2 linked regions of the Hahella sp. HNIBRBA332 genome follow. The protein of the gene in region 1 interacts with the protein of each later gene in a pairwise test. Links are inferred from orthologs where the notes say so. Each region holds a gene or a part of one and is shown on either strand. Other genes may lie near its edges.

Region 1 (10,964 bases):
TGGCGGTTTTGAAAGTGGAAGCTGACGATCTGCCGGTCCTAAATTTAGGCAAGTCTTCTGAACTCAAGGTAGGTGAATGGGTGGTCGCTATCGGCTCTCCTTTTGGGTTTGAATATACGGTGACGGCGGGGATTGTCAGTGCAAAGGGACGTAGCTTGCCGAATGAAAACTATGTGCCTTTTATTCAGACTGACGTGGCTATCAATCCCGGCAACTCCGGCGGGCCGTTGTTTAACCTCGAAGGGGAGGTTGTCGGCATCAACTCTCAGATCTATACCCGCTCAGGTGGGTTCATGGGGGTTTCTTTCGCAATTCCTATCGACGTTGCACTGGATGTGATGAATCAGCTGAAAGACACAGGCGCGGTCAAGCGCGGCTGGTTGGGCGTGCTAATACAGGAAGTGAATAAGGATCTGGCGGAGTCCTTCAATCTGAATAAGCCGCGTGGGGCCTTGGTGGCGCAGGTCATGAAAGGATCGCCCGCCGATAAGGCCGGCTTGCAGCCGGGCGACGTCATCGTCAGCTACAACGGCAATGAGATTGGGTTATCCTCTGAGTTGCCGCACTTGGTAGGGCGGACCTCACCGGGAGAGAAAGCGAAAATGAAAGTTGTGCGTCGCGGCGATGAAATGGATGTTGACGTGGAAATCGGCCAGTTGCCCGCCGACGACAACGGCGTCGCCAGCGTGCCGGCAGGGCAGACCGCGCCACAGAATAATGCTCTGAATCTGCAGGTTCGCGATCTGACGGATGAAGAAAAAGAGAGCATGCAGGTCGCGGGAGGCGTCATGGTGGCGCAAGTCTTCCCCGGGCCTGCGGCGACAGCGGGAATTCAGCCCAATGATGTGATCAGTAGTATCAATAATAAAGATGTCGAGACGGTGGCTCAGTTCCATGAGGTGGTTGAGACGCTGCCGGTTGGCAAGTCGCTGCCAGTATTGATTATCCGTCAGGGCAACCCGGCCTTCATTGTGTTGAAGTTGAACAATAAGTAAGTCCAGGTCTGATTGGACGAGGCAGACGGCCGGGTTTCTTTAAATGAAACCCGGCCGTTGCTCGTTTTATTTTAGGGAAAGCGGCGTTTCTCCCAATATCGGTGTGAATTCTGAGGGTATTTTGTTAATTCGCTGCAATTTACTCGGCGGAGCTGTTAAAATTTCGCCGCCTTCAACTTTGAATCTGAGTGACAGTAGTCCGTGAGTAAACTCAACCATATTAGAAATTTTTCTATCATTGCCCACATCGACCATGGCAAGTCCACTTTGGCTGACCGCTTTATTCAATATTGCGGCGGTTTGTCTGATCGGGAAATGTCCGAACAGGTGCTCGACTCAATGGATATCGAGCGAGAGCGGGGCATTACCATCAAAGCTCAGAGCGTAACGCTCTATTACGATGCAAAAGACGGCTCCCGTTATCAGCTGAATTTTATCGATACTCCCGGACACGTCGACTTCTCATATGAAGTTTCTCGTTCGTTGGCCGCCTGTGAAGGCGCATTGCTGGTGGTCGACGCCGCGCAAGGCGTTGAGGCGCAGTCCGTGGCGAACTGCTATACCGCCATCGAGATGGGGCTGGAAGTTATTCCCATTCTGAACAAGATGGATCTGCCGCAGGCGGAGCCGGCGCGGGTGCGCCATGAAATTGAAGAGATTATAGGCATTGATGCGGCCGGCGCCGTGGAAGCCAGCGCCAAAGCCGGTATGGGCATCCAGGAGAGCCTGGAGCAAATTGTACAGTTGGTGCCGCCACCGGAAGGCGATCCAGACGCGCCGTTGCAAGCTCTTATTATCGACTCCTGGTTTGATAACTATTTGGGCGTTGTGTCCTTAGTGCGGGTTAAAAATGGAACGCTGAATAAAGGCGATAAAATCCTGATCAAGTCGACCAAGACTCAGGAACTGGTGACTTCCATTGGCGTGTTTACACCAAAGCGTACCGAGACCGGCTGCCTTAAGGCGGGCGAAGTGGGTTATGTCATTGCTGGCATTAAAGATATTCACGGCGCTCCCGTCGGCGATACCATTACTCTGGCGAAAACCCCGGATGTGGCTTCTTTGCCAGGATTCAAGCGTGTACAACCTCAGGTATACGCTGGCGTATTCCCGGTCAGCTCTGACGACTATGAAGACTTCCGTGACGCTCTGGATAAGTTGACGCTTAACGATGCGTCATTATTCTTCGAACCCGAAACGTCTGACGCCTTGGGGTTTGGCTTCCGCTGCGGCTTCCTGGGAATGCTGCATATGGAAATTATCCAGGAGCGTTTGGAGCGGGAATACGATCTGGATCTGATCACCACCGCGCCGACGGTAGTCTATGAAGTTCTGACCAAAAAGAATGAAGTCATCAAGGTCGATAACCCATCCAGGTTGCCGGATCCTGGCTTTATCGAAGAAATGCGTGAGCCTATCGTTGAGGCCAACATTCTTGTGCCGCAGGCATACCTTGGCAACGTCATTGCCCTTTGCGTGGAAAAGCGTGGCGTACAGAAGAATATGCAGTTCTTGGGCAACCAGGTCGCTCTGTCCTATGAAATACCCATGGGGGAAGTCGTACTGGACTTCTTTGATCGACTCAAATCGGTAAGCCGCGGCTATGCGTCTTTGGATTACCACTTTGTTCGTTTCCAGGCCGCCAATTTGGTGCGCCTGGATATTCTGATCAATGGCGACAAAGTTGATGCGCTGGCGCTTATCGTTCATCGCGACAACGCCGCCTCGCGGGGGCGTCTGCTGACAGAAAAAATGAAAGAGTTGATTCCTCGTCAAATGTTCGACGTGGCGATTCAAGCGGCTATTGGTGGGCAGATTGTATCCAGAACTACCGTTAAGGCCTTACGCAAGAACGTATTGGCCAAGTGCTATGGCGGCGACGTTTCACGGAAGAAAAAGCTGTTGCAGAAGCAGAAAGAAGGTAAGAAACGTATGAAGCAGGTGGGTAGCGTTGAAATTCCACAAGACGCGTTTCTCGCCGTGCTGAAGGTCGATAAATAAGACAATTGCGGACTGAAAGCAATAAATACAAACTGAATAGGACAAACGATGGACTTTGATTTCTCTTTGATTCTGGTTGTGCTGACCCTGGTCTCAGGTCTGATTTGGTTAGGCTTTTGGCTGTTTGTAAAGGTCAGGACGCGTGGTGGAAGTAACGCGATGATCAAAGAGCCGGTTGTAGTGGAGTATTCCCGGTCTTTTTTTCCGGTCCTGTTTTTGGTGTTGGTGGTCCGTTCCTTTCTTATTGAACCATTCCAGATTCCGTCTCAGTCCATGATGCCTACCTTGGAAGTGGGCGACTTTATCCTTGTTAACAAGTATTCCTATGGGCTACGAGTCCCTGTATTAGGGTACAAGTTCCTGGATTTGGGCGATCCGCAGCGGGGTGATGTGATGGTGTTTCGCACCCCGGAAGATAACACTACCAACTACATCAAGCGTGTAGTCGGCGTTCCTGGCGATACGGTCGAATATAAAGACAAGCGGCTAACCATCAATGGGCAGCCTATCGATGAAAAGCTAATCGCCGCATTGCCTGCGGGCGCTCCCAGAGAGCTCTATTATGAAGAGCAACTGGGTGAAAAACTGCACCGTATCATTAAGGAAAACTATCCAAACACCGGCCATGAAGGCAAATGGGTCGTGCCGGAAGGCAAGTATTTCATGATGGGCGACAACCGGGATCGCAGTAAAGACAGCCGTTATATTGGACTCGTTCCGGATGAGAATATCGTTGGCAGAGCATTCGCTATCTGGATGCACTGGGAAAAGTTCTTATCATTGCCCTCTTTTTCACGAGTCGGTTCGATACAGTAAGTGCGCATTAGTGTAAAAACAGTGAGTTAATGTCTACTCTCTAAATAATAATGGTTAATTAAGAGGATGCTAAGGAGTGAATATGCGCAAGAATCAACAGGGCGCTTCTTTTCTCATGGTGTTAGTTTGGATGCTGATAGGTATCTCTGTTATCACTTTAGGGTTGAAAATAGGGCCGATATACCTTGATGACTTTGCGGTTTCTTCTTCTTTAGATGGCCTGAAGCGTGAGTCTGATCTGGCCAAGCTATCAAATGAGCAGATTGTCTCTCGTTTAGAGAAACACTTCACTGTCAACAATGTGCGTAATTTTGACAAAAAAAATATCAAAATCACTCGTGAAAAAACAAAGGTTGTTGTGGCGCTAATATATGAAGTCCGAACCAATATCGTGAGTAATATTGATGCTGTCGTTTCATTTAATCACCAATTGGAAGCCAATAATCAGTGACAGCTAAGCTGGAAAGACTGCAGCGTGCGCTCGGATATACATTTAAAGAGCCTGCCTTGCTCACTTTGGCGCTCACCCACCGCAGCTTCGGTGGTCGTAATAATGAGCGCTTGGAATTTTTAGGGGACTCTGTCCTCAATTTTATTATCGCCGATTACCTCTTTGGTCGTTTTGAAGAGGCGCGGGAAGGGCAGTTGAGTCGTTTGCGCGCCAGAATGGTGAAAGGAGTGACTCTGGCTGAAATCGCCAGGGAATTTGATTTGGGTGAGTATCTGCGATTGGGGTCGGGGGAAATGAAGAGCGGTGGTTTTCGCCGGGAATCTATCCTGGCTGATGCGCTGGAGTCCATTATTGGGGCTATTTATCTGGATGCAGGCTTTGAAGTCTGCACAGACAGGGTGTTGAACTGGTTTGAAACCCGTTTGCAGAAGCTTAACCTGAAAGATACTCAGAAAGACTCCAAGACACGCTTGCAGGAATACTTGCAGGCGCGTCAGCTCAATCTGCCTCGCTACGAAGTTATTTCCGTGCAGGGGGAGGCGCACGCTCAAACTTTCCATGTACGTTGTGAAATAGACGGCCTGCCTGACTCGACAGAAGGGACCGGCAGCAGTCGGAGAGTTGCGGAACAGAAGGCGGCGAAGCAAGCTTTGGTGGCGTTAGGAGTGGATCAGTGAGTATTGACGTAAATTCGCAAGAGAACAGCCGCTGCGGTTATGTGGCGATCGTTGGGCGGCCGAACGTAGGCAAGTCCACCCTGCTGAATCATATACTGGGGCAAAAGATCAGCATTACCTCCAAGAAGCCGCAAACTACCCGGCACCAGATATTGGGCATCAAGACAGAGGGTGACTATCAGGCTATTTATGTGGATACGCCAGGTCTGCACCAGCTGGACAAGAAAGCGCTTAATCGGGTGCTGAACAAAGCCTCCTCTTCAGCGATCAAAGATGCGGATGTGATCGTTTTTGTCGTTGACAGAAAGCGTTGGACGGAAGAAGACGACTACGTCTTGTCAAAAGTCGCCAAGGTGAATCGCCCGCGCATACTAGCGATCAATAAAGTGGACAAGTTGGAAAATAAAGACGACTTGCTGCCATTTATCGACAAAGTGCAGAAAATGTGTGAGTTTCAGCACATTATTCCTCTTTCCGCTCTGCGTGGGTTGAATATTGATCGATTGGAAGCCGTTATTAACGAAATGCTGCCGCAGGGAGTTCATTTCTTCCCTGAGGATCAAATTACTGATCGCAGCGAACGTTTCATGGCGGTGGAAATTATTCGTGAGAAAGTCATGCGCCAGTTAGGCAACGAAGTGCCTTATGAAATTGCTGTGGAAATCGAGCAATTCAAGCGTGAAGGCGCATTGTTACGTATTAGCGCCCTGATTCTCGTGGAAAGAGAAGGCCAGAAAAAGATTGTGATCGGCCAGAAAGGAGAGCGAATCAAACGTATTGGGTCCGATGCGCGTAAGGACATGGAAAAGTTGTTTGAAAGCAAAGTCATGTTGGAAACCTGGGTAAAAGTAAAATCCGGCTGGAGCGACAACGAGCGCGCCTTGCAAAGCCTGGGTTACGACGACCGTTAACGGAATTATCGGCCGCTATGCACCGGGTTTCGCTTCAGGCCGCCTACGTGCTGCATAGTCGGCCGTACCGCGAAAGCAGCCAGATTGTTGATCTGATTACAGAGGCTGACGGCAAAGCTTCCGCGGTTATGAAAGGCGGCGGCCGAAGGAAAGGCGGTCCAAATACGCTGCAACCCTTCACCGAGCTGGAGGTTGAGCTGGGAGGGCGCGGCGAACTTAAATCCCTTATTCGATGCGAGACCACCAGCCTTCGTTATCCCTTGGCGGGAGCAGCTCTCTATGCTGGCCTTTACCTCAATGAGTTGTTGCTGAAGTTGCTGCAGCCACTGGAAAGCTGTCGAGACGTTTTTGACGCTTATAAAACGAGTCTGGCTTTCTTATCACTTCCACAAACGAATCTGGAGCCTGGAATACGGGAGCTGGAGTTTACGCTGCTGAATGAATTAGGTTTTGGCGTAGACTTTTGTGTGGAGAGCGCTACAGGGGATGTCGTGAAAAAAAATATCGCCTATTACTTTTCCCTTACTGAAGGCGTTAGTCGAATACCAGAGCCATACTCAGTTGTGATTGAAGGTCGCCATCTGCTGGCGATGGCGGACCGGGACTGGTCTGTTCCTGGGAGTCTTACCGCCGCCAAGAGAATGACGCGCCGGTGTATTGATGAGCTGTTAGGCGGTCGTCCTCTACACTCCCGAGAGCTGATGCGCAGCTACCTCAAGCTTTCCAAGGGCTAAACACCGTCAAGGCAAGAGTCGCGAGAACCCAAATCTAGCTAAGACTGCGGGGCTGATTGAGTCTGATATTCTCTAAACTCTGTTTGCCAGTCATTCCTGTCTGACCAGTAAAGCACTCTTTCTATCTCTTCAAAAAGTGCGGAAACAGCCGTTTCCAGCGGCTCTACGTCGCGCTTGATCTGTCCTTCCAATTCCGCTGCGGCGTTGCGCAGCAAGGGGACTCCACAGTATCGCGTCGCTCCATGCAGGCGGTGGACGCGCTCCAGTAATTCAGCTCTATCTCGCTGCTCCCAGGCGCTCTCAATAGATTTGCGTTCTTCCGGCAGGTTTTCAAGCAGCATGGAGAATAACTCTTCCGCCAGGCCTTTTTTGCCTCCGGCAAGAGTGACGCAGCTGCGAATATCCACGCACGGCTCGGTGGCGGCTTTTACCGATGGTTTTATCTTCCCAGGCTCTCGAACAGGCTGTGGCGATAGCAATGGTTGTGGAGACAGCTGGAAACCGGTTCTGCGCTCTATAATACGCTGCAGCTCATCTTCATTGGTGGGCTTGGTGAGATAGTCGTCAAAGCCGCTTTGCAATAGCTGCTTGCGTTCTTCTGACATTGCGTGTGCGGTGAGGGCGATAATGGGCGTGCGTCGTTTGCCGGCTTCGAACTCTCGAATCTTGATTGTCGTTTCCACCCCGTCCATTCCGGGCATTTGTACGTCCATGAAAATCACGTCAAAGCGCTTCTGCTTGGCTTTGGTGAGGGCTTCGTAGCCGCTCATGGCGGTCTCTACTACGGCGCCCAGGTCCAACAGGAAGGCCTCTACCAGTTTGAGATTGGCGAGGTTATCGTCCACCGCCAACACCAGCGGCTTGCGGCCACTGGTGGCGTTCAACTGTTTGATGGTTATCGCCGATGGGGCTTCCTCTTCGTCAGAACGTCCTTCGATCAGCCAGCTAAGGGCATTCGCCAGACGCCGCTGTGAAGCCGGTTTGATCAGGAAAGTCGAAGCGTCAGTCAGTATTGGCGGTTCCTCGTTGCCGGTATCGATGGTGGGCGTCAGTATCAGTGTGCGGCAGTCGAGTTTATATTCCAGCTTACGCACGGTCTGCAGGTATGAGTTTGATCGCAAGTGATGGCGGGTCAGGCCGATTATGGCGACGGCGAAGCCTTCTCCTTTGCGTTGAGCCTCTTCCACCTTGTCCGCCAGATCTTTGATATTGTCCACCTGAGTGACGTTGGAGCCCCACTTATTGAGGGTGTGTTCCACTGCCAGCCCGGTTTTCTTCTGGTGCTCAAGATAGATGACGCGCTCACCTTCGAACAAACGGTGGTTGAGTTCGTTGTCTGGTTGATTGGGGGCGATTTCGACGGGAAGTTCGATCCAGAATGTAGACCCTTTGCCCAGCTCGCTTTCAACGCCGATCTGACCGCCCATTTGTTCGGTCAGGCGTCTGGAGATAACCAAGCCCAGGCCGGTGCCGCCGAAACGCCTGGCTGTTGACGCGTCCGCCTGACTGAAGGCGCTGAAGAGCGTCTGCTGCTGAACGCGAGAGAGGCCTACGCCGCTGTCTGTGACGGTGATTTTGATAAGCGAGCGCTCATCGGATTCGTCTTCCAGCATGACACGCACCACTACTTCGCCGCTTTGGGTAAACTTAATGCCATTGTTAACCAAATTGGTGACGATTTGTTTGATGCGCAGTGGGTCGCCCATGATGTGGCTGGGCACGTCGGAATAGACGAGGCCCGCCAAGTCCAGGTTTTTCTCGTGGGCGCCGGGAGCGAGCATGGTGAGAACGTCTTCCACGATTTCCTGAAGATTGACGGTAGTATTATCCAGCACCAGCTTGCCTGCCTCGATTTTGGAGAAGTCGAGGATGTCGTTGATGATCGTCAGCAGGATCTCGGACGATTTCAGAATGGTGTTGAGCTGGTCCCGTTGTTGTGGTCCCAAGTTAGATTTCAGCAGAAGGTGCGTGAATCCAATGATGCCGTTAAGCGGTGTGCGGATTTCGTGGGACATGTTGGCGAGAAACTCGGACTTCACTCGACTGGCTTCAATTGCTTCCTTGCGAGCCATGTCCAATTCAATGTTCTGAATTTCTATGGTTTCCAGGGTCTCTCTCAGGTCTTCCGTGGCCTGATCTATATTTTGCTGCATCTCACTGCGCGCCTTGGCGAGCGCTTCCGCCATAGAATTGATGCCGTCTTGCAGTAAAGCCAGCTCGGGGCTGGCCTCTATATAGACGCGAGTATCCAGTTTGCCTTCTTTTATACGAGTGAGCGCTTGCGCCACTTGAGATAGCGGCGAGGTAAGGTCGCGACTTAAGCGCAGCGCCAGGATGGTGCATACAATAATAGCGCTGAACACGGCGCTGACAGCGAAGAGAATCGTCCGATACTTGGCGACCTGGGTTGGCGCCCGGGAGACTTCAATGACCGCCCACCCCAGAATATTATCCTGCAGCCCATTGGAGGCTTCGGACTCCTGCAGGTTGGCGTCCTCGCTTAGACTGAGGTCTTGCAAGGTGACCGGCGCGGTGAAGCGCAGCACATCCTCACTGGAATAAATCGTAAGCTGAGTGGATAAACTGGCGGGGATCGTATGCTCTTCCTGAATGCGCGGGCCGGCATGGGCCAATATCTGGCGCTGGCGCCCGTAGATCGAGACTGAACGAATGTCTTTCTCTTCCAGTACGGCGTTGGTCAGTCCAATCAATTGACGACGGTTTCCTGTGAAAACGCCGTATTCCGCAGCGTTGGCGAGGTGACGGGCGGAGTCGGAGCCGCGCTCCAGGAGCACGTCGCTAAGGTCGTCCAAACGTGTAAATACGAAAGCTGCGGACAACGTGAACGCAATGGTGAGCGATGGCGCCAAGGTCAATAAAATGACCTTTACTTTTATCCCCCAGCGTTTCATGCAGGGGCCCTTCGGCGGCTTGTAGAGGAGGCGCGGGTAAACGGCATATTATGGTATTTATGATATAAAGTGATTTTTATATTAAAAAAGAATATATCGCCACTCTCAGATTATTGCTTATCATGGCCGATGTTCGGCCAATATCAAGTCCGAGCGCGGCTATCGACGTCAATGGTTCGATGGCGTAACAGGGACCGGATTTTTGCTCAGGCGACGTCGCGTCATTGTCACAGCGGCGCCGCAGCGGACAAGGACATTTCCGATTCTACAGCTAATTGATTGAATTTAAAAAGAAGCGAACGTTAAAGATGTCATACCCCACGATTGAATCCTACGTTGGAAACACACCGCTTGTTCGACTACAGAGACTACCCGGCGACACCAGTAATGCCATTCTGGCGAAGCTTGAGGGAAATAATCCGGCGGGATCAGTCAAAGACCGTCCGGCCATGAGCATGATCCAGGAAGCGGAAAATCGGGGCGACATCCGGCCTGGCGATACATTGATTGAGGCGACCAGCGGCAATACCGGGATCGCTTTGGCTATGGCCGCAGCGATCAAAGGCTACCGTATGGTGCTGATCATGCCGGCGCATATGAGTGAAGAGCGGCGCGCGGCGATGACCGCCTACGGCGCCGAGATCATCTCTGTATCCAAAGAAGAGGGGATGGAAGGCGCGCGCGATCTCGCCAAGCAAATGGAGTCCGAAGGTAAAGGCAAGGTGCTGGATCAGTTCGCTAACCCGGATAATCCCCTGGCGCATTACAAGACAACGGGCCCGGAAATCTGGCGGCAAACCAGTGGCGCTATTACCCACTTCGTCAGTTCTATGGGAACCACCGGCACTATTATGGGGACCTCTCGCTATCTCAAAGAGCGTAACCCGGAAATTCAGATTGTGGGTCTGCAGCCTGCCGATGGCGCGTCCATTCCCGGCATTCGTCGTTGGCCGGAAGCGTATCTGCCCAAAATATACCAGCCGGAGTCAGTGGATTTGGTTTTGGATATCGCCCAGCAGGAAGCCGAAGAGACCATGCGCGCCCTGGCTCGGGAAGAGGGCATATTCTGTGGCGTGTCTTCCGGCGGCGCCATCGCTGGAGCGTTGCGAATTTCCCGTGAGGTTGAAAATGCGGTGATCGTCGCCATTATCTGTGATCGGGGCGACCGCTACCTGTCTACTGGCGTATTCCGCAGCTAAAGCTGTTGCGCCGGAGCGCGACGCCAAAGCCCTTATATCTGTTGAGGGAGGCCGCTATAATGGCCGGCTTTTTATTCAGATCGGCCCCATAGCCCAGGTTTATAAGCATGTCTCGTCGTAGAAAGAAGTTACCCCAAGAGTCCATTACCTGCGAAATCGAATCTCTCAGTCACGAAGGGCGTGGCGTCTCCCATAAAGACGGCAAAACCCTGTTTGTCGAAGGTGCTTTGCCCGGCGAAACCGTGACTGCGCGATATGTAAACAGTCG
Region 2 (17,044 bases), 860 kb from region 1 along the record:
GGAGCGGAGTTGAACTCCAAGTGGGACAACACCTGTAAAAAAGTCTGCAATGAAGCGCTGAAATTTTCCTGCTTAAACTGGGTCCACCCCAACATATAACGGGCTTTGGACGCCAGATCGCCATCGCCTCGGTCCGCCAGCACCCGGCTGTATGCCGATTGCGCTTTGACATATTCACCAGCGCTGTAGCGTAACTCGCCGACACGAAACCATGCTTCTGTCGCATAGCTTGAGCGCGGATACTGACCCACCAACCGCTCCAGACTGGTCAATGCTTTATCGGTGCGCCCCAGCATGCCGCAGGCGCGAGCCAACTGATAAAGAATACGATCGTTGTCTTTGTCCCCCGGCTGACGCTGCAACAGAGCTTCGTAGCTCTCTATCGCGATGCTCCATATTTCGTCGTCGATCAGCCCCTGGGGTTTGGCGTCGTAAAACAGTTCTTCCAGATTGATCAGTCGATGCAGCGCTTTGATGCGCACTTCCGGGTCAGAGGCCTCGCGGATCAGGCGACTGTATCGCAACGCCACTTCATTCAAAGGGGTTCGCGGCGCCACTCGATAGCTGAAGTCGATATAGGCGGGTTTCAGTTCGCCGATGGTCTTATCGGCTTCGTCTTTTTCCACGATGACGATCGGCGCCAGCGTGCCCGCCAACGCTTGCAGAGGGATCAACCCGAGAACGCTCACACTAAGGAGCAAGGCGGCCATTCTCATAACGCCCCCTCTCCGGCTGTCGCCGCATCTGGCGAAGCAGGCTGTTTTTTGCGCAGCTCGGCCACAGCCAGGTCGTCATACAAATTCACCAAGGCCAATTGGCTACGTACGTGATAGCCGTCTATTTCACGCCAGTGTCGCCGCAACAACTTGACTGCCAGTTGCGACAGCTTCTTGTCATAATCGTTGATTTTCCCCGCCAGTTCTCGCTGCATGGCGGAGAACTCTTTTTGCAGAGTCTCAACTTTGCGTAGTTGCGCCTTGTAGAGATCGCCGCCCTGGCGCAAGCCGCTCTGTACACTGACAAAATTATCCTTGAGCTGGGTCAACGCCTCATCCAGGTCCCGCAACGCCAGCAATTGCAGCGCCCGTTGTTCGTCGGAAGCGTGAGCGGCGGACTTGGCCAGCGTATTGCGCTCGGACACCAGTTGATTGAGTTGTTGCGGACGCATTTTCTCAAGCGCCCCGGCGGCGTCCCGTTTCGCCTCGCGCGCGCGGCGCTCCAAGGCGGCGGAGAAGATTTCCATCCGCTGCGCGCCATCCTGCAGCGACTGCAGTAAACCATGCATTTGCAGCAACTCCTTGGCGAACGGAAAGAAGTCCGGCTTATCCATCAAATAATGAACAAAGGCGATCTTAGGCGTATTAGTGAGCAAATCCGTGGCCAAATACCATTCCACCTCGCCATTTTGCAATGGCGCCTGCAGCAACAGATCCAATACGCCTTTGTCGTTGATTTCAGCCACCACTTCGTCAACCTGACGCTTTTCCTTCTCATACACGGCGATGGCTTCCAGATAGGCGTCGATCGCCGTGGCGCGTAATTTCTCCTGCTCATAGCCATAGGCGATAGCCTGAAAGGTTTCCGCAACGCCGGAAGACGTGAGGGCGAACTTTTTGGCCCGATGCCAGGACTGAATGGCGGTGCGATAGCGTCCCAATCCCGCGAACGCCATGCCGTAGTCATAGATCGCCGCCGGCGCTCCCGGGCCAGAGGCATGGACGTTTTTCAGGAACGACAGGGCTTTGTTGTAATCCTTGTCCAGCAGCGCGATATGTCCCGCCGCCAACAGGACGCGATCACTCAGCTCGCGCCCCTCATAACTGTCATCAGCCATGGCCGCAGCGACCCGTAATGCGACCAGGGCGCGCGAGGAATCCGGATCATCCGCGGCGTAATTCACCCCCAGGTTGTAATAGCCATGGGCGGCCCACAGACTGCCTTGAGAGGCATCTCCCAGGACCTTGGCCGCATCCTGGGGCCGCCGCAGTTGCAGATAGCTGTTGGCCATGTAGTAAAGGGCTTCATCTTTCCTCTCCCGAGGCATCCCCTTCATCGCTCCGATGAACAGATCCACCGCCTTTTCCCAATCACCGTCGCGATAGGCGAGACGGCCTTTGATCATCTGCGCCTGCTGTTTAACCTCCGACTCCCTGGCGGTGAACTGTAAATGCTCCAGCAGCGACTCCGCATTACGACGCAGCCCAAACTCCAGACCGGATTCGATGGCGAGTATATGGTTCAGGTTATGATATTGATTACCTACATGGTTGGAGCCAAGGTGCTCGTTCTCCAACAGCACCAGGGAGTGCAGAAAGTCATTTGTGTAGTAGTGGAACAGCGCTTCCCGGTGCAGCAATTCATCGGCGGTTTCTTGCGCCCGCACAGCGCCGGCGAGCATGCACAGGCAATGCAGAATCAACAGCAGGACGGGCATTCGATGCATGGTTGGCGTTACATCCCCTTTCATGGCGTTCGACCGTAATCAGCGGCGCTTAGCGCAGCTCTCTGATCAGAAAACGGGGCGCTCTGACGCCATCGCCCTGCACCCGCAATTCCAGGTATTTAGAGCCATTTTCTTTATTGAAAGACAGTGTCGCCGCTTTTCGCAGGTATTTGTCTCCGGCGCTGCGCCCATTGAAAACCGCCACCGCCTTGTGGGCGCCCGCAGGCAAATTCCCCATAAACAGGCGTTGCACGCCGCCTCGTTGCAATGCCTGCAATTCACGAGCGGAGTAAAGGTAAGTGGTTGCCTTGTCGCCATCCAGAGTCAGCTCGACGGAGTCCAATTCAAAACCGACATTTTCATCCACGGCCAGGAAAAACACTACTTGCGTGTCGATGGGATACAGGACTTCTTCCTGCAGTTTGTATAGCTCGCGATTGAGCTCGATGACGCGTTGCTTCAGAGCCTCCATATCCCGCTCGGTCGAATCGCCGGCGGCGCCATAAGCCTGGGAGGTGATGACGAAAGTCAGTATGTACAACGCTGTGATGATTATTCTTGGAATTGTTCGCAAAGCCTTCATCCTCAATACCCTTGTGAGAGCCGAACTCTCGGGTGAACGCAGAAAGAGACGAAAGCCATGGTAGCACCGGGTCGCCAGCGATAGTGTGAACTCGATTCACCAAACTACACAAATGTTTACAAAACGAGACATAGTTAGCGTTCGCCACTGACGCCTGATTCGCCGGCGCCGCGCAAAAGCATAAATAGTAGAAGTGAGACAATGAAGGCGCGCCGCCCAGCGACGGCGCGCAAAGAAAGGAAAAAGGTTTACTTGCTCAGGTACTTCATACCCTGCTCCAGCCCGTCGATGGTCAGCGGATACATATGCTGGTTGACCAACTGCCGGGTGATTTCCAACGAGCCGCCCATGCCCCAGTAGTCCTGGGGATAGGGATTCAGCCAGATCACCTTGTCGAACTTATCCGTCACCCGTTGCATCCAGACCGCCCCGGCTTCTTCATTCCAATGCTCAATACTGCCTCCCGGATGCGTGATCTCATAAGGCGCCATGCTGGCGTCGCCTACGAAAATCACCCGGTAATCCGATGCGTACTTATGCAGGATATCCCAGGTTGGGATGGTTTCGCTGACGCGGCGAATATTATTCTTCCACACGCCTTCGTAGATGAAATTGTGGAAGTAATAGTACTCCATGTGCTTGAACTCGCTGCGCGCGGCGGAGAACAACTCTTCACATACGCGAATATGCGGGTCCATAGAACCGCCGATGTCGAAAAACAGCAGCACTTTTACAGAGTTATGGCGCTCCGGCACCATCTTGATATCCAGGTATCCGGCGTTATTGGCGGTGCTGCGGATGGTATCCGGCATATCCAACTCTTCCGCCGCGCCCTGACGGGCGAATTTGCGAAGACGACGCAACGCCACCTTGATATTGCGGATGCCAAGAGTGATGGAATCGTCCAGATCCTTATACGTGCGCTGCTCCCAAACCTTCACCGCACGGCGGTTGCGGGAGCCGTTTTGCCCGATGCGGATACCTTCCGGGTTATAGCCGTTCGCCCCGAATGGCGACGTGCCGCCAGTCCCGATCCATTTATTGCCGCCCTGATGACGCTCTTTCTGCTCCTCAAGGCGCTTTTTAAACGCCTCAATCAACTCTTCCAAGCCTCCCAGGGATTCAATCTTGGCCTTTTCCTCATCGGTGAGCTGTTTTTCAAATTCCGCCCGTAGCCAATCCTCGGGGATCAGCGCCTCCAACACAGCATTCAGATCTTCCAGCCCTTTGAAGTAGACGCCGAAAGCCTGGTCAAACTTGTCGTAGTGCTTCTCATCCTTCACCAGACAGGCGCGGCTCAGGTAATAAAAGTCGTCCATATCCGCAAACGCCAGCCCCTGTTGCAGAGCCTCCAGCAGGTCGAGCAGCTCCCGTAAGGACGCCGGCACCTTGTTCTTGCGCAGCGTCAGGAAGAAATCAATCAACATATAAGTGTCCTCCTTTGCTCACAGACGCAGTATTGCGTCCGCTCATTGCTGCGATCAGCCTTTTCTGCGCGTCATGAACGCCAGTTTCTGCAATAGGTGGACATCCTGCTCGTTCTTCACCAGAGCGCCGTACAGGGGAGGTATGGCCTGACTGGGATCGTGGTTGCGCAACACGTCCTCGGGAAGATTGTCCGCCATTAGCAGCTTGAGCCAGTCGATCAACTCCGATGTCGACGGCTTTTTCTTCAATCCAGGCACTTTGCGCACATCGAAAAAAACATCCAGTGCATCCTTCACTAGCGAGCGCTGGATGCCTGGGTAGTGGACGTCGATGATCGACTCCATGGTGTCTTTGTCGGGAAAGTTGATGTAGTGGAAGAAGCAGCGTCGCAGGAAAGCGTCAGGCAACTCTTTCTCGTTATTGCTGGTGATGATGACAATAGGACGGGTGGTCGCGCGGATTCGCTCCTGGGTCTCGTAAACGTAGAACTCCATTTTATCCAGCTCCAACAACAGGTCGTTGGGGAACTCAATGTCCGCTTTATCAATCTCATCAATCAACAGCACCGCCTGCTGTTCGGATTCAAACGCCTCCCACAGCTTGCCTTTTTTTATGTAATTGCGAATGTCGTGAACGCGGTCGTCTCCCAGCTGGGAGTCGCGCAGGCGCGAAACCGCGTCATATTCGTAAAGTCCTTGCTGGGCCTTGGTGGTGGACTTGATGTGCCACTGAATCAAAGGCGCGCCCAGGGCCTCCGCCAGCTCTTCCGCCAGCATGGTCTTGCCCGTACCCGGTTCGCCTTTGATGAGAAGCGGTCGCTGTAATCGAATGGCGGCGTTGACCGCCAATTGCAGGTCGTCAGTGGCGACATAGTTCTTGGTGCCGGAAAACTTCATGTGTAAAACCTTGTATGTTGTGTGAATGCGTCATTATTAGAGGAGTTATAAGCGGATATATTACCCGAAAACATTCAAATATTTCATGCCAGCCGCTAAGCTATCCCTCACGCTCGTATTGTTGTGGCCGGGGAAATCTACTTAATCTGCAAGGAGATAAATAATGAACGTCTACGAAGACAACTCCATGTCCATCGGCAACACGCCGTTGGTGAAGCTGAATCGCGTCACCAAAGGCAACGTGTTCGCCAAAATTGAAGGCCGTAACCCGGCCTACTCCGTAAAATGCCGTATCGGCGCAAACATGGTATGGGATGCGGAGAAATCCGGTCGCCTCAAACCTGGCATGACCCTGGTTGAACCCACCAGCGGCAACACCGGTATCGCTCTCGCCTTCGTCGCCGCCGCACGGGGATATAAACTGATTCTGACCATGCCCGCCACCATGAGCCTGGAGCGTCGCAAGGCGATGAAAGCGCTGGGCGCGGAGATTGTACTGACCGAAGGGCCCAAGGGTATGAAAGGCGCCATTGAGAAAGCGTCGGAAATCGTTTCTCAGGACCCGCAACAACACTTGATGCTGCAACAGTTCGATAACCCCGCCAACCCGGAAATCCATGAAAAGACCACCGGCCCTGAAATCTGGCGGGACCTGGAAGGCGCAATCGATGTCCTGGTCGCTGGCGTCGGCACCGGCGGCACCATTACCGGCGTCTCTCGCTACATCAAAAACACCATGGGCAAAAACATTACATCCGTGGCCGTCGAGCCCACCGCCTCTCCTGTGATCACTCAAACCATCAAAGGCCAGGAATTGCAGCCCGCCCCTCACAAAATTCAGGGTATCGGCGCAGGTTTCGTACCGCAAAACCTGGATCTGGACATGGTGGATCTGGTTGAGCAAGTCACCAACGAAGAGGCTATCGAAATGGCTCACCGCCTGATGCGGGAAGAAGGCATCCTCTGCGGCATCTCCTGCGGCGCAGCGGCGGCTGTTGCAGTCCGTTTGGCGGAGCGTGACGAATTCAAGGACAAGAATATCGTGGTTATCCTACCGGACAGCGCGGAGCGCTATCTGTCCACCGCCTTGTTCGACAACTTTTTTACTGAAGCGGAAAACGTGCAGTAGTTAGAAATTAGAGTTTAGAAGTTAGAAGTTAGAAGTTAGACAACGCCGGCCCTCGCGCCGGCGTTTCAGCTTTTGCTGGCGGGATTCACCTTCAGTGAGACACCGCGTCTAGGTTTCAGCAAGCTTAACCGCCCCTTCTTCATACCATCTGGCGGCGACTTCGCCATCTCTAAAAGCGATTAACTCCCCAGGGCGCATTTGTCGCCATTCTTCATCGACGGTCAACGGCTCCGTGACGATCATGGTGACTTTGTCGGTGGGATTGGTGTGCTCTTCGAAGTTCACCCGGATCTCACCATCTTCCAAAGAGGCGCAGCCAAAGGGCGCCTGACGAGTGATCCAGTACAATTTGGTGGAGCAGTACGCGAACAAATACTCCGAGTTGGTGAAAAGCATGTTGAACACGCCTCTCGACGTCAGCTCCAGACAATTCTCATACAGCCTTCCCCCTAAGCACTCCAGACTGGCGAAGTCATTACAACCGCTGGCGACATCCTCCAGCAACCAGCAAAACGCGTGCTCGCTGTCGGTTTCTCCCACCGGACGAAAACGCCCCAGAGGCAGGTCCTGGTAGGATTTCAGTTGGCCATTATGCGCGAAACACCAATAGTAACCGCCCAGTTCGCGAATGAAGGGATGGGTGTTTTCCAGACTGATGTCGCCGACGTTGGCTTGTCGGATGTGGCTGATGACCGTGCGGCTTTTAATGGGATACTGGCTGATAAACCGAGCGATTTCCGAGGTGGCGCTGGGATTGGGATCACGGAACTCACGCAGCCCCTTACCTTCATAAAAGGCGATGCCCCAGCCGTCTTTATGCGGCCCGGTCTGACCACCGCGAAACATCAGACCGGTCCAGGAAAAACAAATATCCGTCGGCGCATTCGCGCTCATTCCAAGAAGTTGGCACATGATCAGAAGTTAACTACTTTTTGTCTTCGTCTTCCGATCCGGCGGGGAGGTCATCGGTATCGGATATATCAAAATCTTCCAGGTTAAACTCATCATCCATGTCTCTGGCTTTCTCGTTGGAAGCCAGAATCTCGTCCGCCAGCGCTTCCGCGTCCGTATCTTCAGCGTCCGTATCTTCAGCGTCGGGTGAACTCATGGGCGGCTCATCTTCCTCCTCTTTTTTCGGTTCCGGTTCCGCTTCCTCCTCCATGCCGAATTCCATATCGTCCGCCTCATTCATCATAGAGGGTTCTTCTGCGACATCAATAGGCTGTTCCAGCTGCTCTATCTCATCTTCCAGATCATGACCGGATTCTTCCAGGGAGGGAACTTCATCAGAGTTATCCAGCCTGGAGGTCTCCACGGGCTCACGAACTTCCTTTTCGATGCGGCGTTTGCGGTATATCCAATAACTGGCCCCCGCCGCCAGCAACAGTATGGTGGCGCTGCTGGCTGCGATGATAATCCACAACATGGCGTTGGAGCTTCCCTCCTCCGTCGCGGCGTCCTGCTGCTCCGTCGCTGCTTGATCCTGCATTTCCGGCGTAATGGGCGGCGCGATGGCATCTTCTTCAGGCTGCTTCGATGGCTCTGGCGCCTTGACGGCTTCCTGCACCAGGGTTTCATTCATTTGTTCCACGCTGCTGTCGTTCACCAGTGAACGGTATTCGTTCGGCGACGCCTCCTGGCGTGGGAACTCGGCCATGACGCTGTCAGGCTCGAAACGGAAGGCGGAGCCGGAATGGGTTTCCCCCTCCACTCTCAACATGACTTCATACACGCCATCGCCCCGGGTAGCGTCGACTTCCAACTCCCAGCGCCCTGTTTCCTGGGTAAACGGAATGGATTTAATCAGGTTGCCGCCATCCGGTCCTTTGATCTTGGCGATAATAGAGGTCTTCGCTTCACTGATATTTGGACTAAGGGGACTGATGACAATTTTGTAGCGGGTATCCGCCCCAGCGCCGGTGGCTTCAAGATCCACCGCCATTGGCGCGTTCAATGTGATCAGCTGCCGCGACTGCCGCTTGAACGTGCGGCCGTCGGCCTGCACCAGCACTTCGTACTTGCCGATCTGTTTGAGCTTGGTAATGCTTTCACGAAATACGCCGTCGGATGGAGGTGAGCCTTCTTTGGAAATCCGCTTGGTGCCGGATTTGTTGTCCTCTGTCCGAATGGTGACGTCCACCGCTACAAGGTCCAGAAAAGTCCGGTTTTGCACCAATGTCCCGTCTTCAAAAAAGCCGATCTTGAGTTCCAGATGATCTCCCGCGTAGAAGTTCGCAGGCAGTGGGTCCACCACCATTTTCAGATTGCTTACGACCGTCACCCGGCTGCCAGACGCCAGCTCGGCATCCAGCTTCCACTCTCCTTCCAAAGGTCTTTGCACGGTAATCAGATCATAGCCCGCCGCCTTGAACCACTTAACGTAGTCGGGACGATCTTGTTCGGTGAAACGCTTGCCGGTGGGCTCTACAATGGCGGTTTCCACATTTTCGCTGGCGCGAAACACCAGAGCGGTAAACTCTTCAATGCTTGAGTCCACATCAAACGCATTGTCTTCCAGAGGCACCTCTTCAGCCGGCGCCGCACGCTCGAAGGCTTGCAGAAAGACACGACTCAATTGATCGGAAGTTTCCGCAATGGCGTTAATGCCATTACTGCCAATGGAAAGTCGTTGCAGCAACATCTGATCCGCATTCTTGGATAGCGCAATGGTGTGAATCTTGGCGCCGAAGCTGGCAATTCTTTTCAGCACCTGAGTCAGGACGCGGTCACGCTCAGCTACATTCTCTCCCGGCTTTTGTGAGATATCCACCACGCCGTCGGTGAGCAGAATGAAATGCGTGTTGCTGTAATCCTTACCTTCAACAAAGTCCTCGGAGGCTTTCTCCAGCGCCGCGCCGATATTGGTGTATAGCGCCGTCGAGCTGATTTCCTTGGCCTTATCCTTGGCCAGGCGACGCCAATTGGGGTCGACGACCTGATGAGGCGCCAGCACATTAACATACTCACCGAATGTCCATACCCCCGCTGAATCGCCCGCTGGCAACAGCTCCGTCACCAGATTAAGGGCCGGCCGCCGCAGATTTTTCGGGTCATTCTTCTTCATACTGCCGGAAATATCGATGAGCACGCGTACGTCCGCAGGCGGAGGCAACTCCATCTGCGCGGAGGCGACTCGCCACAGCATCAAACTACAACACAGGCAAACGAGAATCTGGCGGAAAAGCAATGTCATATTCGAGCGTATTCCAAGTTGGCGCAGGCGAATGTAGCCGCTCAGCAGCCGTCTCCGCTGGAAATATCGACCGCTGGCGGGCGCAGCGCGGCCGAGCCCGCGGCCATCCTTACTTCAAGTTATAGCAGGTTTTGTTGCAACAACAATAAAATACGCAGGAATTGCTTAAAAAAGCGAAGGGACTTAATTGATTTTTAAGTAATTATGTACGTCGTCCAGGCTTAGCAGGCGCTGGTTTGGAGGTGACGAAGAGCTTGCCAAGCACCACTTGCAACGCGAACAGCAGACCGATAACGCACCAGGCCGCCAACATCAGCAGGCCCGCCTGCAAGGCGGCGCTGTCATCATGCTGGAGCCAGTTGTATGCGGCGACGATATGGGCGGGCGCCCACAGGCCTTCTTTAGGGACGGACATTGCAGGAGTAAACAACACCACCGCCAGCAAGCTGCGCAGGAATAGTTGCACGGGACGAGGACCACAACGGTTGAACAACGGCATCATTAATGCGTACAAAGCCAGCGCCGCTACGAGATAAGCAACCCAACCGGCGATATAACCAAAATCTGTCAGCATAATTTTCTACTTTTCAATAACTGTTGCTTCAAGCGTTCAAATCATATCGATAAGAATCAGTTCTTCCCAATCGTCCGGGTCGATGTCGTCTTCGCTTATCGTTCTGTGTCGCACGGACTGCCCCGCCGCCTCCACAGAGCGCGAATCCCCACTGATCAAAGGGTGCCAGGCTGGTAACGTCTGATTTTCAAAACGAAGACGATATGCGCAGGTCTTTGGCAGCCAGTCACTGATTTCGGGAAGATTTTCCGGTGAGATAACCAGACAATCCGGGTTCTTCGATGCGCGCGCAGTATAGCAATTACACTGCACCCTTTCAGCATCCAGATAACGGCAGGCTACGGCGGTGAAGTAAAGCCCGTCGCTTTCCTCATCCTGCAACTTGTGCAGGCAGCACTTGCCGCAGCCGTCGCACAGCGACTCCCATTGCACGTGGCTCAGCCCATCCAGTGGCTGCTCCCACCAGCGCGACTCAGTCATCCTGATCTTTGCGTCCCACCGCAGGACGTTGTTCGCGCGCGCGCACCACATCCATCATGTAATCGTCCTGGACAGACGGCATCTGCAGATAGAAACCTTTTTCGTCAATGGCGCTCATCACTTCCGTCGCGTCCGCCCTGGCCAATGGCTTTTCTTTCGTCAGCAACAGATCAAAAACATGCTGCGGTTTGCCAAAAAGTTGCAGTAACGCTTCCGGCAATGCGCCAACGCCCTGCTTTTTATCCACATAGACATACATTTCCTCTTTCTTGGAACTTCTGAAAATGGAAATCAGTCTGCGATCCGGAGTCATAACCTGTTTTTCCTCAATACCTAACTTCACTCTTTACGAGAATAACCGGGGCCTTACGACGATTGCTGGGGCGGGACGGAGTTGTCGTTCTGCAACCAGCGTTCAAGCGGCGCTGCGCAGATACGGCCGCGCCAGCCCTGTAGCAACTGCGGTTGCGTCCCCACTCCACCCTGGATATGCCAATAAACAAACTCTTCCAGCAATCCCCGGCTGGCGAGCAGGCCCACGTTGATGCGGTGTTCTCGCGCCAGCTTTTGCGTCAGTTTTTTTACTTTCTTTACTAAGTCCTGATATTCCCGCGGAATCGGCGGACGTATCATTTCAAATCCGGCCTCAGGCTCATCGCCTTCGGACTGCATATGCTCACGCACCATTCCCACCAGTTCCGTCCCATACCGGCGTAGCCCGGCGCCCTGAATAGAGGTGATCTCCGTGAGCTGCCCCAAGGTGCGAGGCCGACGTTGAGCGATGGCGATCAACTCGTCGTCAGGGCAGATCTTCTTGCGTGGGATATCCCTCCCTCTCGCCTCCTGCTCGCGCCATGCCGCCAGTTTCGCCAGCAACTGCTGCGCGCCTTTGCGCAAACGCCATCCGCCACGCAACTTCAAATAGTAGCGCCCTACGTCCTGAACCCCGGCGGCGGCCAAACGCATGGCCTCGCCTTCTTCCAACGCAATTTCGTACTTGCCGGACTGGCGCAATCCTTCTTCCAGCTTCTGATAGAGCGGCCACAACACCACTACATCTTCCTGGGCGTATTGAATCTGCTTGTCTGTGAGCGGCCGTTGCGTCCAGTCTGAGCGCGTCGCTTGCTTCTCCAGCTCAATCCCCAGGTTTTGTCGCACCAGCGACTGCAGGCCTTCATTCAGCTCACCATCCAGAAGCGCATTGGCGACCTGAGTGTCGATCATGCCGTAGGGCTGCGACAAGCCAACGCAGTTAAACAACTCCAGATCCTCGCTGCAGGCATGCACCACCTTAAGTATGTCGCGGTTCTCGAACAGTCGACTGACTCCACTCCAATCGGTGATTTTCAGCATATCCACCAGATACACGCACTGGCGATCATAAAGCTGCAGTAGAGCCGGCGCAGGATAAAACGTGGTTCCACGGATAAATTCCGTATCCACCGCCAGCCAGTCGGTCTTTTCCAGGCGCTGCAGGGCATCCTGCAAGGCAGCCGGCGTGTCTATCCAGAGACTTTCATAATCCGGCGGATATATAGCGGAGAGGGGCGTATCGTTAGGCAAACGGTTTTCGACCTTGCAGTGCGTGACTTAACGTGCCGCTGTCGATCATGCCCAGTTCTCCTCCAAGGGGAATGCCATGGGCGATTCGGGACACAGGAATGTTCAAGTCTTTGGCGATATGGGCGATAAAATGCGCCGTCGCTTCACCTTCCACGGTGGGGTTGGTAGCCAGGATCAGCTCGCTGACGGCGCTTTCCTGCAGTAGCTGCTTGAGCTTATCAACGCCAATGTCTTCAGGACCTATGCCGTCTATCGGCGACAAGTGCCCCATCAGCACAAAGTAACGGCCGCTATAATCCGACGTCTGCTCAATCGCCAGCACGTCCGTCGGCGATTCCACCACACAGAGAACGCGATCATCCCGTTTCGGGCTTTCGCAAATCGAGCAAAGGTCCGCCTCGCAAAAATTCTGGCAGCGGGAGCAACGTTTCACCCTGGTGAGCGCATCGCTGATGGCAATGGCCAGATCCGCCGCTCTACCCTGATCTCTTTCCAGCAGATTAAGCGCCATGCGAGTGGCGGACTTCGCCCCCACGCCGGGAAGATATCGCAGACAACGGACCAACTGATCAATAGCGGGCGTCAGACTGGAAGACATATATGGATACTACTCCGTCATTAAAACGGCATTTTGAAATTAGGAGGAATGCCCAGACCTGCAGTCATGTTCGACATTTTATCCTGGTTGTTCTTTTCCACTTTACGCACGGCGTCATTCACCGCCGCCGCCAGCAGATCCTCCAGGATTTCCTTCTCTTCCTGCATCAAGCTGGCGTCGATCTCCACTTTTTTCACATCATGGCGGCCATTCATGACAATTTTGATCAACCCGCCGCCGGACTCTCCGCTCACTTCTGCATTAGCCAGCTCTTCCTGAGCTTTCTGCATTTGTTCCTGAATCTTTTGGGCCTGCTTCATCAAGTCGCCCATGTTACCTTTAATCATATGTCTACTCCTGAATAATAGGCTCAATACTGTTTTCGATGACCGCTGCGCCGAAGCGTCCCGCCATCATCTGAATATTGGGATCATTGCGAATGGCCGTTTCCGCCTGTTGTTGCAACTCAGCCCTGCGTCGCTCCGCATACTGCAGCGGCGTCAACCATTTCGATTCGCCGGCTGAGACTTCGATTTTAACCGCTTCGCCCAGGAATTCCGACACCGCCGCGCGCAAGCGCTCACGTTGAGCCTCATTAAAAAAGTCGAGATGTTCGCGATCAATCGTGAATATGACCAAGCCTGGCGTCACCGCCTCTAAAGCGCAACGTTGCGCCAGGGTGGCGGTCATTCCGCTGATGGCGAGGCGCCGGACCGCATCCTTCCACACCATTCCCTTCATGGTCGGTTCGCCCTCCAATGGCGGCGTCAAAGGACCAGCTGGAGGCTTCTTGACGCGGGTCGACGCCACAACGGGAGGGGCTGAATTCATTGGCTCAGCGCTCCCAGGACTTGCCTGCGGACCCGGGCCAGATTCAGTTACTGGCTTTGGGTGCGGAGCTACTGCCTCCCTTACCTGTTGTTCCTGGACTGGCGCAGTCGCCTGAAGACGCTCGCCATGCGGCTGTGGCTTTGTCGCTGGCGCGACATGATTTCCATCGTCGTGATAACCAGCGTCCGCCGGATAGTTAGAAAAGCCATAATCCGCATCGGAAGGCCCTGGATCATCGGCAAAGTACGCATCGTAATCATCAACTGGCGGCGGTTCTGCTTCAGAATGCTTGGAGGTCGACCGCTCCACGGGGTGGGCAGGCGTTACAGGTGAGGCGTCAATGACTGGCGCATCGCCCGGATTATGTGGTTCCGGCTGCTGCAGCTCTTGCTGAGGAAACGTCTGTCGGGGCGGTTCTTGCGGCGATGGCGCAACGGGCTCTTCTGGAGTCTGCTGTTGCGGCTCCGGTTGCGGAGCCACAGCTTCTTTCGCCGGCTCTGGCGTGGCCTCTACCGCTGGTTGCGCTGCCGCCACCGATTCAGTCTGGGATGGCCCCGGTTGAGCGCTTTCCTTATCGTCGTCAGCCGAGGCTGTCGCCGAAACAGCAGAAGGCGCTTGAATCTGTCTGGCTGATTTGATGTTGGGACGGAAGGCGATCATTCGTAACAGAGCCATCTCAAACCCGGTACGCGGGTCGGGCGCTAAGGCCAGATCTTTACGCCCCATTAATGCAATCTGATAGTAAAGCTGGGTGTCTTCCGCCGTCAGCGTTTGCGCCAACTCAGTGACCTGTTGTTGATCGCCAAAACTGTTGTCGACGCCGCCGGGCACGGCCTGCTCCACCGCCACGCGGTGTAGCAACTCAGCCAGCGCCTGTAGCACATAAGCGTAATCCGGCGCGAACTGGGCCATATGATTCACTTGCGCCAGCATCGCAGCGCAATCCTGAGCGGCGATTGTACGCAGCAGGTCAATGACCACATGCTTCTCAATGGTCCCCAGCATTTCAATGACATCTTTCGCCGCCAACTTACCATCGCCGAAAGCAATGGCTTGGTCGGTAAGGCTCATGGCGTCCCGCATGCTGCCTTCCGCGGCGCGCGCCAGTTCCCACAGCGCCGCCTCTTCCGCAGGCACATTCTCCGCCTGCAACACATGGGCTAAATGGGTGACAATACGTTGTGGCGACAGATTCTTGAGGTTGAACTGCAAACAGCGCGATAGAATCGTGACCGGCAGTTTCTGCGGGTCTGTTGTGGCCAGCAGAAATTTGACGTGAGGCGGCGGCTCCTCCAGGGTCTTCAACAGTGCGTTGAAGCTGGAGTTGGAGAGCATGTGCACTTCGTCAATGAGATAGATTTTATAACGGCTGCGGGTGGGCGCGTACTGCACATTGTCGAGCAGCTCGCGCATATCCTCGACTTTGGTGCGGGACGCGGCGTCGATTTCGATCAGATCGACGAATCTGCCTTCGGCGATTTCGCGGCACACACCGCACTCTCCGCAAGGAATGGCGCTAACGCCTTGTTCGCAATTGAGGCATTTGGCGAAGATTCTCGCCACGGTGGTTTTACCCACGCCGCGAGTGCCGGTAAACAGATACGCATGGTGCAGACGGTCCTGATTCAGGGCGTTGGTCAGCGCTTTGAGTACATGCTCCTGCCCCGCCATTTCCGCGAAATTGCCGGGACGCCATTTTCTGGCTAGAACCTGATATGCCATGCCACTCCTATCGATTCATAGCGATTACGATATTGCTTCAACTTGCTCACCCGGCCCGCCATAGCCTGTAAGGCGCTCTCTTTGGAAGAACTAAAATTCAAACGCATACATTAGCATGCAAGGGGTTTTCTGTCACCGAAACGACAACGCCGCAGACGCTGGAAGACCGTCGCAGAAATCGTGAAATCAACAGGAAAATTAAATACAGGAGGGAGGAGATGGAGGTAGCCCCACCAGCCACACCCCGGCACACAGATCCACCGCTGTGGCTGCTCCCTTCCGGGCCTGACCAGGTTCACGGTTTCTTGTTGCGAGGGGACCGGCAGAGCCACCATAGCAAGTCAAGAACAGCTGTTCTTCACAAGTGGCGCGCATCATAACAAAGTCAGATGGCGGGCTCAAGCATGAAAATGACAGAAATTCCGTCGCTTAGGAATTGTGTTTCTTTTCCGCTCGGCGAATGAACTCCTCGAGGATAATACGGTACAGCTCATCCCCCAGATATTTATCCTCCACGCCGGACTCAATACTTGGGTTATCGTTGACTTCAATGACCGCCGCGCGATTACCCTTCTGCTTTACGTCCACGCCATATAAGCCGTCGCCTATCAGCCCAGCGGCTTTCACTGCTGCACTCAGCACCACTTTGGGCACTTCATAAGTCGGCAACGTCGCCCAGGCGCCAGCGGCTGTCGAGCCTTCGCCGTGCTTATAGATCTGCCAGTGGTTACGCGCCATGAAATACTTACAGGCGTAAAACGGCTTACCGTTCAACACGCCGATGCGCCAGTCGTAGTCCGTGTACATGAACTCTTGCGCCAACAGTAACGCCGATTGCTTGAACAGCGTTTGCGCCTTTTGCTCCAACTCTTCCGGCGACTCTACTTTCACAACGCCCCGGGAAAACGAACCGTCAGGAATCTTCAGCACCATAGGCAGGCCCAACTCCTGCGCCGCCGCCAACAACTGCTGTTTGTCGCCCTTGCTGACTATCAGAGTCTTGGGCGTCGGCACTCGATTGGCCCGCAGTAAATCCGCCAGATAAACTTTGTTGGTGCACCGCATGATGGAAGTGGAGTCATCCATCACTATCAGACCTTCCGCTTCCGCCTTTTTGGAAAATTTGAAGGTGTGGTGATCAATCGCAGTCGTTTCGCGAATGAACAACATATCGTATTCAGGAATGCGCTGATAATCCTTGGGCTCGATCAGGTCCACCGCTACGCCAAGCTGTTTGCCTACTTTGGCCAACTTCTTCAGGGCGCCTTTGTCGCTGGGCGGCATTTCCTCTTTGGGATTGACCAATACCGCCATGTCGTAGCGATATTTCTTGCGCTCTTTGGGCTTGCGCCACACTTTGCGGCTGAATGCGTCCAATGAGTTGGCGAACAGCGTCTGCTCCTGATCGTCGAAGCCTTTCGGGCTTATCGGACGCATAGCGGACAATTTCCAACCGCCTTTCTGTTCGATCTCTACTTCCACCACGGGACAGGGCAGCTTTTCGAACACCAGAGCGCCCAATGGCTCCAGATCCGGGTCGCTGGTTTTACCGAAGAAACAGCGGAAGGTCAGCTCTTGATCAGGCTTGTTAGCCAACTTCTTCA

What was found.
Region 2: the proteins of recO (region 1) and recR interact in binary tests that used the Escherichia coli proteins (3 or more experiments, as listed by UniProt). The link is inferred for Hahella sp. HNIBRBA332 from one-to-one orthologs.

What each region holds. Positions count from the first base shown.
Region 1 is NZ_CP132203.1:3,931,359-3,942,322, reverse strand. Bases 4,835-7,726 are described here. They hold recO (DNA repair protein RecO), read left to right. Parts: upstream 4,835-5,868; coding sequence 5,869-6,585; downstream 6,586-7,726. Other genes in these bases: O5O45_RS17365 (response regulator), read right to left, coding at 6,624-7,726; era (GTPase Era), read left to right, coding at 4,937-5,851; rnc (ribonuclease III), read left to right, coding at 4,835-4,940. Outside these bases: O5O45_RS17400 (DegQ family serine endoprotease), read left to right, coding at 1-995; lepA (translation elongation factor 4), read left to right, coding at 1,197-2,996; lepB (signal peptidase I), read left to right, coding at 3,045-3,812; O5O45_RS17385 (DUF4845 domain-containing protein), read left to right, coding at 3,895-4,263; more of rnc, read left to right, coding at 4,260-4,834; more of O5O45_RS17365, read right to left, coding at 7,727-9,497; cysteine synthase CysM, read left to right, coding at 9,806-10,696; 23S rRNA (uracil(1939)-C(5))-methyltransferase RlmD, read left to right, coding at 10,804-10,964. UniProt on the Escherichia coli protein: Involved in DNA repair and RecF pathway recombination.
Region 2 is NZ_CP132203.1:3,062,142-3,079,185, forward strand. What follows is about bases 11,085-13,898. They hold recR (recombination mediator RecR), read right to left. Parts: upstream 12,888-13,898; coding sequence 12,282-12,887; downstream 11,085-12,281. Other genes in these bases: rnd (ribonuclease D), read right to left, coding at 11,093-12,289; O5O45_RS13605 (YbaB/EbfC family nucleoid-associated protein), read right to left, coding at 12,908-13,234; dnaX (DNA polymerase III subunit gamma/tau), read right to left, coding at 13,239-13,898. Also shown: O5O45_RS13540 (tetratricopeptide repeat protein), read right to left, coding at 1-716; O5O45_RS13545 (tetratricopeptide repeat protein), read right to left, coding at 713-2,467; O5O45_RS13550 (hypothetical protein), read right to left, coding at 2,493-3,026; O5O45_RS13555 (vWA domain-containing protein), read right to left, coding at 3,275-4,453; O5O45_RS13560 (AAA family ATPase), read right to left, coding at 4,508-5,350; cysK (cysteine synthase A), read left to right, coding at 5,514-6,479; O5O45_RS13570 (class II glutamine amidotransferase), read right to left, coding at 6,588-7,391; O5O45_RS13575 (vWA domain-containing protein), read right to left, coding at 7,405-9,672; O5O45_RS13580 (hypothetical protein), read right to left, coding at 9,875-10,246; O5O45_RS13585 (YcgN family cysteine cluster protein), read right to left, coding at 10,283-10,726; O5O45_RS13590 (YcgL domain-containing protein), read right to left, coding at 10,719-11,039; more of dnaX, read right to left, coding at 13,899-15,440; O5O45_RS13620 (RimK family protein), read right to left, coding at 15,870-17,044. UniProt on the Escherichia coli protein: May play a role in DNA repair. It seems to be involved in an RecBC-independent recombinational process of DNA repair. It may act with RecF and RecO.